Regions from separate parts of the Streptomyces sp. 3-6 genome, predicted to be linked through region 2. Evidence: riboswitches for the same ligand, from Rfam matches in the RefSeq annotation. Region 2 holds a riboswitch; each other region holds the start of a gene.
What was found. Region 2 has a riboswitch for cyclic di-AMP ahead of AC02VZ_RS24545 (M23 family metallopeptidase). Riboswitches for the same ligand answer to the same signal wherever they lie in the genome.
Positions count from the first base shown of each region.

Region 1: another riboswitch for cyclic di-AMP. It lies ahead of AC02VZ_RS09465 (C40 family peptidase); the one in region 2 lies ahead of AC02VZ_RS24545 (M23 family metallopeptidase).
Region 3: another riboswitch for cyclic di-AMP. It lies ahead of AC02VZ_RS22685 (transglycosylase SLT domain-containing protein); the one in region 2 lies ahead of AC02VZ_RS24545 (M23 family metallopeptidase).
Region 4: another riboswitch for cyclic di-AMP. It lies ahead of AC02VZ_RS07240 (transglycosylase family protein); the one in region 2 lies ahead of AC02VZ_RS24545 (M23 family metallopeptidase).

Region 1 covers NZ_JBWHZP010000005.1:127,707-129,895, forward strand. The annotation lists gene AC02VZ_RS09460 (DUF6328 family protein) at 1-546, opposite strand, end outside; gene AC02VZ_RS09465 (C40 family peptidase) at 650-1,123, opposite strand; cyclic di-AMP (ydaO/yuaA leader) riboswitch at 1,127-1,294, opposite strand; gene AC02VZ_RS09470 (hypothetical protein) at 1,676-1,984, opposite strand; gene AC02VZ_RS09475 (ATP-dependent Clp protease proteolytic subunit) at 1,992-2,189, opposite strand, start outside.
Region 2 covers NZ_JBWHZP010000028.1:18,543-20,731, forward strand. The annotation lists gene AC02VZ_RS24545 (M23 family metallopeptidase) at 1-952, opposite strand, end outside; cyclic di-AMP (ydaO/yuaA leader) riboswitch at 965-1,122, opposite strand; tRNA gene AC02VZ_RS24550 (tRNA-Met) at 1,521-1,594, opposite strand; gene AC02VZ_RS24555 (dihydrofolate reductase family protein) at 1,720-2,189, opposite strand, start outside.
Region 3 covers NZ_JBWHZP010000021.1:17,074-19,262, forward strand. The annotation lists gene AC02VZ_RS22680 (polyprenyl synthetase family protein) at 1-669, opposite strand, end outside; cyclic di-AMP (ydaO/yuaA leader) riboswitch at 1,226-1,390, shown strand; gene AC02VZ_RS22685 (transglycosylase SLT domain-containing protein) at 1,394-1,882, shown strand; gene AC02VZ_RS22690 (HAD family hydrolase) at 1,846-2,189, opposite strand, start outside.
Region 4 covers NZ_JBWHZP010000003.1:265,428-267,616, forward strand. The annotation lists gene AC02VZ_RS07235 (transglycosylase family protein) at 1-364, shown strand, start outside; cyclic di-AMP (ydaO/yuaA leader) riboswitch at 874-1,043, shown strand; gene AC02VZ_RS07240 (transglycosylase family protein) at 1,048-1,758, shown strand; gene eno (phosphopyruvate hydratase) at 2,141-2,189, shown strand, end outside.

The DNA of each region.
Region 1 (2,189 bases), on a different contig from region 2:
CCGCCTGACGGTGTCCCGCAGGGGCTCTGCCCGGGGCGTGGGCGACGCGGTGCCCGTGCGGCCGTCCCCGGCCACCGCGCGGCCCACCATCCGGGGGAGCAGACCCCACAGCCCGACGCAGACCAGAAACGTTCCGGCACCGGCGGCGATCCCGCCCGCCCGGTGGGTGGTCACGTCCACCACCAGCATCACGGCACCGCTGAAGGCGAAGACGAGGACCACCAGGCCGCAGGTCGCCAGCCGTGAGGAGACCTGCACGATCAGCGGCTTGGCGCCCTGCTGGAACAGCGAACGGTGCAGCGCCGCCGGAGCCGTGAACAGCGCGGCGGCCAGGACGGCCAGCAGCAGGGTGGTGACGTAGGTGGCGCGCTGCACCGTGTCGAGCGAGGTGAACCGCGAGGTGAAGGCGAGCGACAGCAGGAAGGCGAACAGGATCTGCACGCCCGTCTGGGTCACCCGCAGTTCCTGGAGGAGCTCGACGAAGTTGCGGTCGGCGCGCTGCAGCGGGGTCTCGCCGCGCGCCGTGCACGGGGGATGCTCGGCCATCCCGAACGCGTAACCCGCATCGGCCGTCTCATGCCGGTCCGGGCCCTGCGACCGCGCGGCGCGGCGGGGGCGGCGGCTCTCCCGATGCCGCCGCCCCCACGCGTCACTTCACCCGGCCGTACCAGACACTGCCGGTCCAGATCTTCTGCAGACGCACCACGTCCCCGGTCTTCGGGGCGTGCCAGAGCTTGCCCTTACCGGCGTAGATGCCCACGTGGTAGACGTTGCGGCCCGAGTGGAAGAACACCAGGTCGCCCGCCTTGCGGTTCTTGGCGGAGATGTGACGCGTCTTGTTGTACTGCTGGGCGGCGGTGCGCGGGAGCTTCTTGCCGGCCTTCTTGAACGCGTACTGGGTCAGCCCCGAGCAGTCGAACCGGTTCGGGCCGGTGGCTCCCCACCGGTAGGGCGCGCCCTTCTTGGCGGCGGCCACCTTCAGGGCCTTGGTGCCGTGACTTGCGGCGGCGGCCTCCGTGGCGGCGCCCGGGACCGCGATCGAGCCGCCCACGGCGGCGAGGGTGAGGGCCGAGGCCGTGCCGGCCCGGACCATGAAGGACGGGACACGATTGAGCGCAGACATGCGCAACCCTTCGTCAGCCGCCTGTGAAGGATGACCTGTCGGATTCGGGCTGGCGAAGTTGCCCGGCCGCACGCGTGCGGCTTCACCCCAAGGACTGCTCGGACCTGACGGCCCGGCAACCCGTCGTGCTGGGTCCTCCACTCCTGCCGATCCACTCCGTGTCGACCGGTCATCCGGGCGGCGGCAGGACTCGGCGTCCGCCCGGATCGCCCCGCCGCGGCGGCGGGGTCTTGTCGTCAGTCAGGGATCTTGGCTCATGCCGTGCCCGATTTCCCAACGGAACCTAGGGTTTGTGTTGTTACTCACCACTCACCCGTTCGGGTGGACACCTGTGCGTTCGAGGGTGCGTCACCGGCCTGGAGGAGTCCCGGACCAGCGGCGGAACGACTCATTCCGGCCACGGTCCGCGCGTGGTGCGCAAGCCGGACGGGCCGGAAACCGGTGGTGCGTCTACGCCGCTTGGGGGTACACCGTTCGGTCCGTTTCAACTCCGGCCCCGACGTGCCGCCGAGCCGCCGCGCCCCGGAGCGGCGCGGCGGACCCGGCCTCGCGTCAACTCCCGGAAACCGGCGGCAGGGTGACGCGTCCGGTGCGCCGCTCGCCGTCCAGCACCCTCAGGGCCCGGGCGAGGGTGGCGGCGTGCAGGTCGCTCTCGCCCCGACGGTGCATCAGGGCGAGCGCGTCGCGCAGGGCGGCGGCCGCGCCCACCAGCGCCTGGGCGGCCCGCAGCGCGCCGTAGGTGTCACCGTCGCGGGCCGGGTTGATCCGGCCGACCAGGTCGACGGTCTGCAGGTAACGGTCGATCAGCTCCGCCTCGGCCCGGGTGAGGGCCGGCAGCGGCGGCAGGTCGGGAAGCAGCACGGACGGCTCACCTCGCACCGGACGACGTGGCCCGCGTGCCCCGACGTTCCGGCACGACGCCGTCCGCCAGGCCGTACTCCACCGCCGCCGCGGCGTCGAGGGCGAGGTCGCGCTCGAGGTCCGCCCGCACCTGTTCCGCGCTCCGGCCCGTGTGCCGGACCAGCATCTCCTCGGTGCGCGCCCGGACCCGCTCCAGTTCGGCCGC
Region 2 (2,189 bases):
CCTCCAGGTGCAGGTGGGCGCCGGTGGAGTTGCCGGTGGAGCCGACCCGTCCGATGACCTCGCCGGTGGTGACCTTCTGCCCCACGCTGACGCTGATGGAGGACTGGTGGGCGTACCAGATCTCGGTGCCGTCGTCGAGGGTCAGCACCGTCTTGTAGCCGTAGGAGCCGTCCCAGCCGGCGGAGGTGATCGTGCCGGTGTGGACCGCCTTGATCAGCGTCCCGCTGGGGGCGGCGAAGTCCAGGCCGGTGTGCTGGCCGGAGGACCAGTAGGCCCCGGCCTGACCGAAGGTCGAGGTGAGCGTGTACGAGGAGGTCGGCAGCGCGTACTGGGTGGCCAGCTTGGCGAGGCGCTCGGCCTCCGCCTTCTTCGCCGCCTCCTCCTCGGCCTTCTTCTTGGCGACCGCGGCCTTGGCCTCGGCCTCCTTCTCGGCCTTGGCGGCGGCCTCGGCGGCCTCCTTCTCGGCGGCAGCGGCGGCAGCGGCGGCGGCCTTGCTCTCGGCCTGGTCCTGCTGCTGCTCGACCTGCGCCATGATCCGGCTGCGCAGCGCCTCGCCGGCGCCCTGCTCGGAGTCGGCGCCCGCGGTGCCGATGCTGCTGAGCGGGGTGGCGGAACCCTCGGGTGTTTCCTCGTCGGAGATGAGGGAACCCACGTTGGGGAGATCGGGCATGGAGATCGAGACCGGCGGCTTGCCGGTCTGGGCGCTGGCCATGCCACCGGCGCCGACGGCGGCTATGACGCCGACGCCCAGGACGGTGGAGCTGCGGGCGAGACCTCCGCCGCGCTGCTTGCTGACGCGATGCCGGCCGCGCACCGGGCGGATGGACTCCGCGGTGGGGTTCCACTCCTCGAAGGGGCCCTCGTCGGGACGGGCACCGCCGTAGACGAAGGTGTCGCCGTCGCGCTGGCTCGGGATGAGGGGGGCCTCGGGGACAGACCGGTTCGACGCCACGTGGGCGTACTCCTTTCCTTCCTTCTCCGCCTACCGGGTTAGCTGACGGGTTCGGAGCAGGAAGGTCTCCTACGCGCGTATACCGCCCGTGTCTCCACGGGGGCATCCACGCGATTCACCCCAAGGTGGTGGTTCCCCGGTTCCCTTGCGGGATTCGGCGCGTGCGCACGGAGCCGACTCGTGTGACGGCTGGGACGACCGCGCTGCGTTATCGAACGTTAATAGACCCCGGGGCCGGATTCCAAGCGGTTCCTCTTGATCGTTAACGAATTCCCTACGGACTTACCGGCCACGAGCAGGCCAAATCGGGCGAGTTGACTCCCCGTCGACGGACGCGTGACTTTCTGACGGTACGTCAATTGTTACCGGGGGAGGGCCGCCCGGACACGCGCGGTGACCACAGAGGGTGAGCGTGAGAGGAGAACCCACGCGGTGCGCATGAGGGGGGAGCCGCGGGCGGCAGAGCGGTCGGAGCCGACGCACGCCGGCGCGCGCACAGCGGGACAACGCACGGCGGCACAACGCACCGAGGGCCGGAACCCTGTGGGTTCCGGCCCTCGGCCTTCAGTAGCGGGGACAGGATTTGAACCTGCGACCTCTGGGTTATGAGCCCAGCGAGCTACCGAGCTGCTCCACCCCGCGTCGGTATGACACCAGTGTACGGCATGCGCGGAACGCTCCGCACACCCCTTTCTCCGGCCCCTCCCTGCTCACCCCTCCCCTTCGCCTGCTCCCTCTCCACCGCTCCCCCGGGCCCTCCCCGAGGGTCAGCGGCCGATCAGGTGCGCGTTCGGCGCCTTGGCGCGTTCCTCCAGCTCCGGCACGACGACCACCGTGGCACCGCCGGCCCTCAGCAGACCGCTGCCGTCGGCGTCCTGGACGAAGGTGCCGGGCTCGCGCCAGGCCGTGACCACCCGTCGCACCCCCGCGTCCAGCAGGAGCCGGGCGCAGGACGCGGGCCGGGAGGCGCGGCGGGCACAGGGCTCCAGGCTGGAGTACACCGTGGCGGTGGCGAGCCGCGGGTCGGTGGGGTCGACCTTGGCGAGCGCCGCCTCCTCCGCGTGGACCAACGGGTCCCCGCCCTCCCGGGAGTGACCGCGTGCCAGCTCCGTCCCGTCGGCCGCGACCACGACCGCCCCCACGCTGAACGCCGTGTCCGAGGGCGTGCACCGGGACGCCAGGTCGCAGGCGACGGCGAGCCAGTGGAGGTCGGCGGCGTGGGGGAGTTCGCCGGTTC
Region 3 (2,189 bases), on a different contig from region 2:
CAGGACGTCGTCGGCGAGCTGGAACGCGACGCCGAGGCGTTCGCCGTACTGGGTGAGCACGTCCACGAACGTCTCGTCGGCGCCGGACATCATGGCGCCGAACCGGCAGGAGACCGCGACCAGGGAGCCGGTCTTGCCGCCGAGCACGTCCAGGTAGTGCTCCACGGGGTCCCGGCCGTCCTGCGGGCCCGCGGTCTCCAGGATCTGCCCGGTGACGAGCCGCTCGAACGCCACGGCCTGCACGCGGACGGCCTCGGGGCCGAGGTCGGCCAGGATCTGCGAGGCCCGGGCGAAGAGGAAGTCGCCGGTGAGGACGGCGACCGAGTTGCCCCAGCGGGTGTTGGCGCTGGGCACCCCGCGCCGCACGGCGGCCTCGTCCATCACGTCGTCGTGGTACAGCGTGGCCAGGTGGGTCAGCTCCACCACCACGGCCGACGGCACGATGCCGGGCGCGTAGGGGTCGCCGAACTGGGCGGAGAGCATCACGAGCAGCGGCCGGAACCGCTTTCCGCCGGCCCGTACCAGGTGCTGGGCGGCCTCCGTGATGAAGGGGACCTCACTCTTGGTGGCCTCGAGCAGCCCTTCCTCGACAGCCGTCATACCGGCCTGGACATCGGCTTCCAGAGCCTGGTCCCGCACGCTCAGCCCGAACGGCCCGACGACGGTCACGAGGGGTCTCCTGTCTGCTGGTGTCCACTGGCGTTTACACGGTTTGTCGATAGGTCGCTGCCATCACTCAAGTCAGCGTATCCGGTCATGTTTCGATCACCGCCAGGGCCCGGGGCTACGGGCGGGGCAGGAGACGATCAGGACCGGCCCGTTTTCGATCGGACGACAACAAGGAACATTTTCCGACTTTCCGGGGTGCATCGCAGCGCACTCCGGACCACACCTCGACATGCGCACCATCCTGCCCGCCCCGACGCCCGATTTGCCGCAATTACCAAGCGAATTCCCCTTGGCGTGAAATGCTCCGGCACCCCTCGGCCCGTGAGGTCGGTCACGCGCCACCCGGCAGAGGGACGACGGGCGCGGGCCGCCGGTTCCCCGTTGCCCCGTGGCGAGTTGAGCCGTGGCGACCGCAAAGGATCAAGTGGAGCAAACCGCCCATGTCAAGATCAAGCAGCGTTTACCGTGACGGCCGCACTTGTTCCCGGCGTGTGCTCTCGCATACGTTCCGGGCCGCCGGGCGGACGCCGAATCCTGCCGCCGCCCGCACCACCCATCGACGAACTCACTCACGCACGGCAGGAGCGGGGGACCCAGGTAAGTCGCCGGGACGGCCACGCGCCGGAACGGCTCGGGGTGAAGCCGTGCCCGCAGGGGCACGGCCGGACACTCTCCCGTCCGAACCCGACAGCTCACCTCGCAGGCGTAGGAGAGGAACACAGACATGCCTGCATCCGGTCAGCTCCGCCGCCTCGGCGGTCGCCGTCTCGCCCGCACCCTCGCCGTGGCCGGCACCGGCGTCGCCGTGGCCGCCCTCCCGCTGCTCGGCGCCTCCAGCGCCTCCGCGGCCACCCCCGCCGCCCCGGCCGCCGCCACCGCGGCGACGGTGTACCCGGACAACCTCGACGGCTGGATCCGCGAGTCGCTGTCCGTCATGGCCCAGCACGGCATCCCCGGCTCCTACGAGGGCATCCACCGCAACATCATCCGCGAGTCCTCGGGCAACCCGCAGGCCATCAACCTGTGGGACTCCAACGCGGCCAAGGGCACCCCGTCCAAGGGCCTGCTCCAGGTCATCGACCCGACCTTCGCCGCCTACCACGTGCCCGGCACCGTCTACGACCCGTACGACCCGGTCGCCAACATCACGGCCGCCTGCAACTACGCGGCCGACCGCTACGGCTCCATCGACAACGTCTTCGGGGCGTACTGAGCCACCACCCTCCCCGCGGCGGGCGGGGACGGGACGCCCGGGGCGGACAGGTGCGGCACGTGTTGGGGCACGTGCGGCACCGCGCCCCGGCCGAACAGTCGCTCGAGGACGACGGCCACGCCGTCGTCCTCGTTCGTCGTGGTGACCTCGTCCGCCACCGCCTTCAGCTCCGGGTGGGCGTTGGCCATCGCGACCCCGCGGGCCGCCCAGTCGAACATGGGGATGTCGTTGGGCATGTCACCGAACGCGAGGGTGTCCGCGGGGCTCAGGCCCAGGTGCCCGGCCGCCAGCGCCAGGCCGGTGGCCT
Region 4 (2,189 bases), on a different contig from region 2:
CCCGGCTTCCCCCTCCGTCGAGGGTGAGAAATCCCGCAATGCGGGCAAGGCGAGCGGTGCGGACAAGGGTGACGCCCCGTCGGCATCCGCCGGCACCCCCGCGGAGGGCACCGGCCGCCACCGTGGCGCGCCCGCCCCGGAAGAGGTCTCCGGAGGCGGTGCGGGCGCCCCGGAGGGCGGCTACGTCGCGCACGACGCCGGTGCCGCGCGCGGGGTGATGGGCGGGACGCCGGGCGTGAGTGCCGTCGGGGGCCTCTGGTCCGCCTCCGAGTCGTCCACCCCCGCCGTCCCGGCGCAGCCGTCCGCCACGCCCGAGGCGTCCCTGTCGGCGCAGGGCAGCCCGCTCTCCTCCTGGAACCAGTGACGAGCCGCTCTCCCCTCCGGGGCGGCTGACGGGTCTCCTTGCTCCCCGGGAGCCGTGGGGAACCCGCCCTGGACCCCGTGGGGAACCCGCCCTGGACCCCGTGGCGAACCCGCCCTGGACCCGTGGCGAACCCGCCCGGATTCCGAGGTGACCCGCCCGGAACCGGCGGCGAACCCGCTCCGTCCCGGGAGCGGATGACGAGCCCTCTCTCGTCCTGCCGCCAGCAGGGTCCCGAAATAGCCCACTTGGGTGGAACGCCCCCGGTCAGAAGCTTCCGGCCGGGGGCGTTCCGGGCGAAAGGGGTGGGTGAACAACCCGCCGGACGGCGACAGTTGACGTCATGTTTCGTGCTGAATGTCCGGTTTAAAGTTTGTGAGACATAGGTCTCAGAAGCCGTGATCGTCTTTGAAATTCCGCCGAACGCGTGTCTACGGTCATGACCGCTCGCCATCGCGGGCCCCGGCTGCCGCCACGCCGAATCCTGCCAGTGGCAGCCCGGGAACAGTCGTCGCACCAGTGCGCCGTAGGCAGGAGCGGGGGACCCAAGGTAGGTGCCGGATCCGGTGGTTGAACGCCGGGTGCGGCTTGGGGTGAAGCCGCGTCCCGTGAGGGGCGTGGCCGGGCAACTCAACCGGCCCGAACCCGACAGCTCACCTCGTAGGCGTCGGTGAGGGGATCCAACCATGCTGTTTTCCGGCAAGGGCAAGCACCGTCGTCCGTCCAAGGCCACTCGCGCCATCGCCGTCGTCGGCGTGACCGGCGCCGCCGTCGCCGCCCCGCTGATGGCGGCCGGCAACGCCTCCGCCGCCACCGCCGCCGAGTGGGACGCCGTCGCCCAGTGCGAGTCCGGCGGCAACTGGTCCATCAACACCGGCAACGGCTACTACGGCGGTCTGCAGTTCTCCGCCTCCACCTGGGCCGGCTACGGCGGCACGAAGTACGCCTCCACCGCCGACCAGGCCACCAAGGCCCAGCAGATCGAGATCGCCGAGAAGGTCCTCGCGGGCCAGGGCAAGGGTGCCTGGCCGGTCTGCGGCAAGGGCCTGTCCGGCGCCGCGTACACCGGCGGCGGCTCCACCCAGAACCAGGGCGGCGGATCGCAGCAGAGCGCCCCGAAGCAGGACACCGGCTCCACCGCCGAGCGCTCCACCGAGCAGCAGAAGCCGTCCCGCTCCGCCGAGCGTCCGGCGCAGAAGAAGACCGTCACCACCCCGACCGGCAAGAAGGTCAAGAAGGGCGACGGCGAGTACAAGGTCGTCAAGGGTGACACTCTCAGCTCCATCGCCGAGGAGCACGACGTCAAGGGCGGCTGGGCCAAGCTGTTCGAGCTGAACGACGACGTCGTCCAGGACGCCGACCTCATCTACCCGGGCCAGCAGCTGCACCTGAAGTAAGGAGCAGCCCCAGGGCCGCGTGTCTCCCGGCCCGGCCTCCCCCGGCTCCCCGCCCCGGTGCGTGATCCCCCGTACGCACCGGGGCGGGGCCATGTCCGGGCCTCTTGCCGGACGCCTTCCCGGGCCGTTCGCCGAACTCCTCCGAGCTCCCCCGGGGAACCTCCGAGCCGGCCACTTTCCGGTCACGGTCTCCAGGGCCGTCTTTGTTCCGTGAAGAAACAATCTAAGCTCTGCTCTGTCCCCCGCGGCACTCCGAGGCACGAGCCACGGATGTCCAGGGGATGGGCGACCGGATGGCCGATCGCCCGGAGCCGGTTAGGCTCGGTCTCGCAGAGCCACCGAGGCCCTGCCCACTCGCGTCACATCCACGAAGGAGATGCTCGTGCCGTCCATCGACGTCGTCGTAGCCCGGGAAATCCTGGACTCCCGAG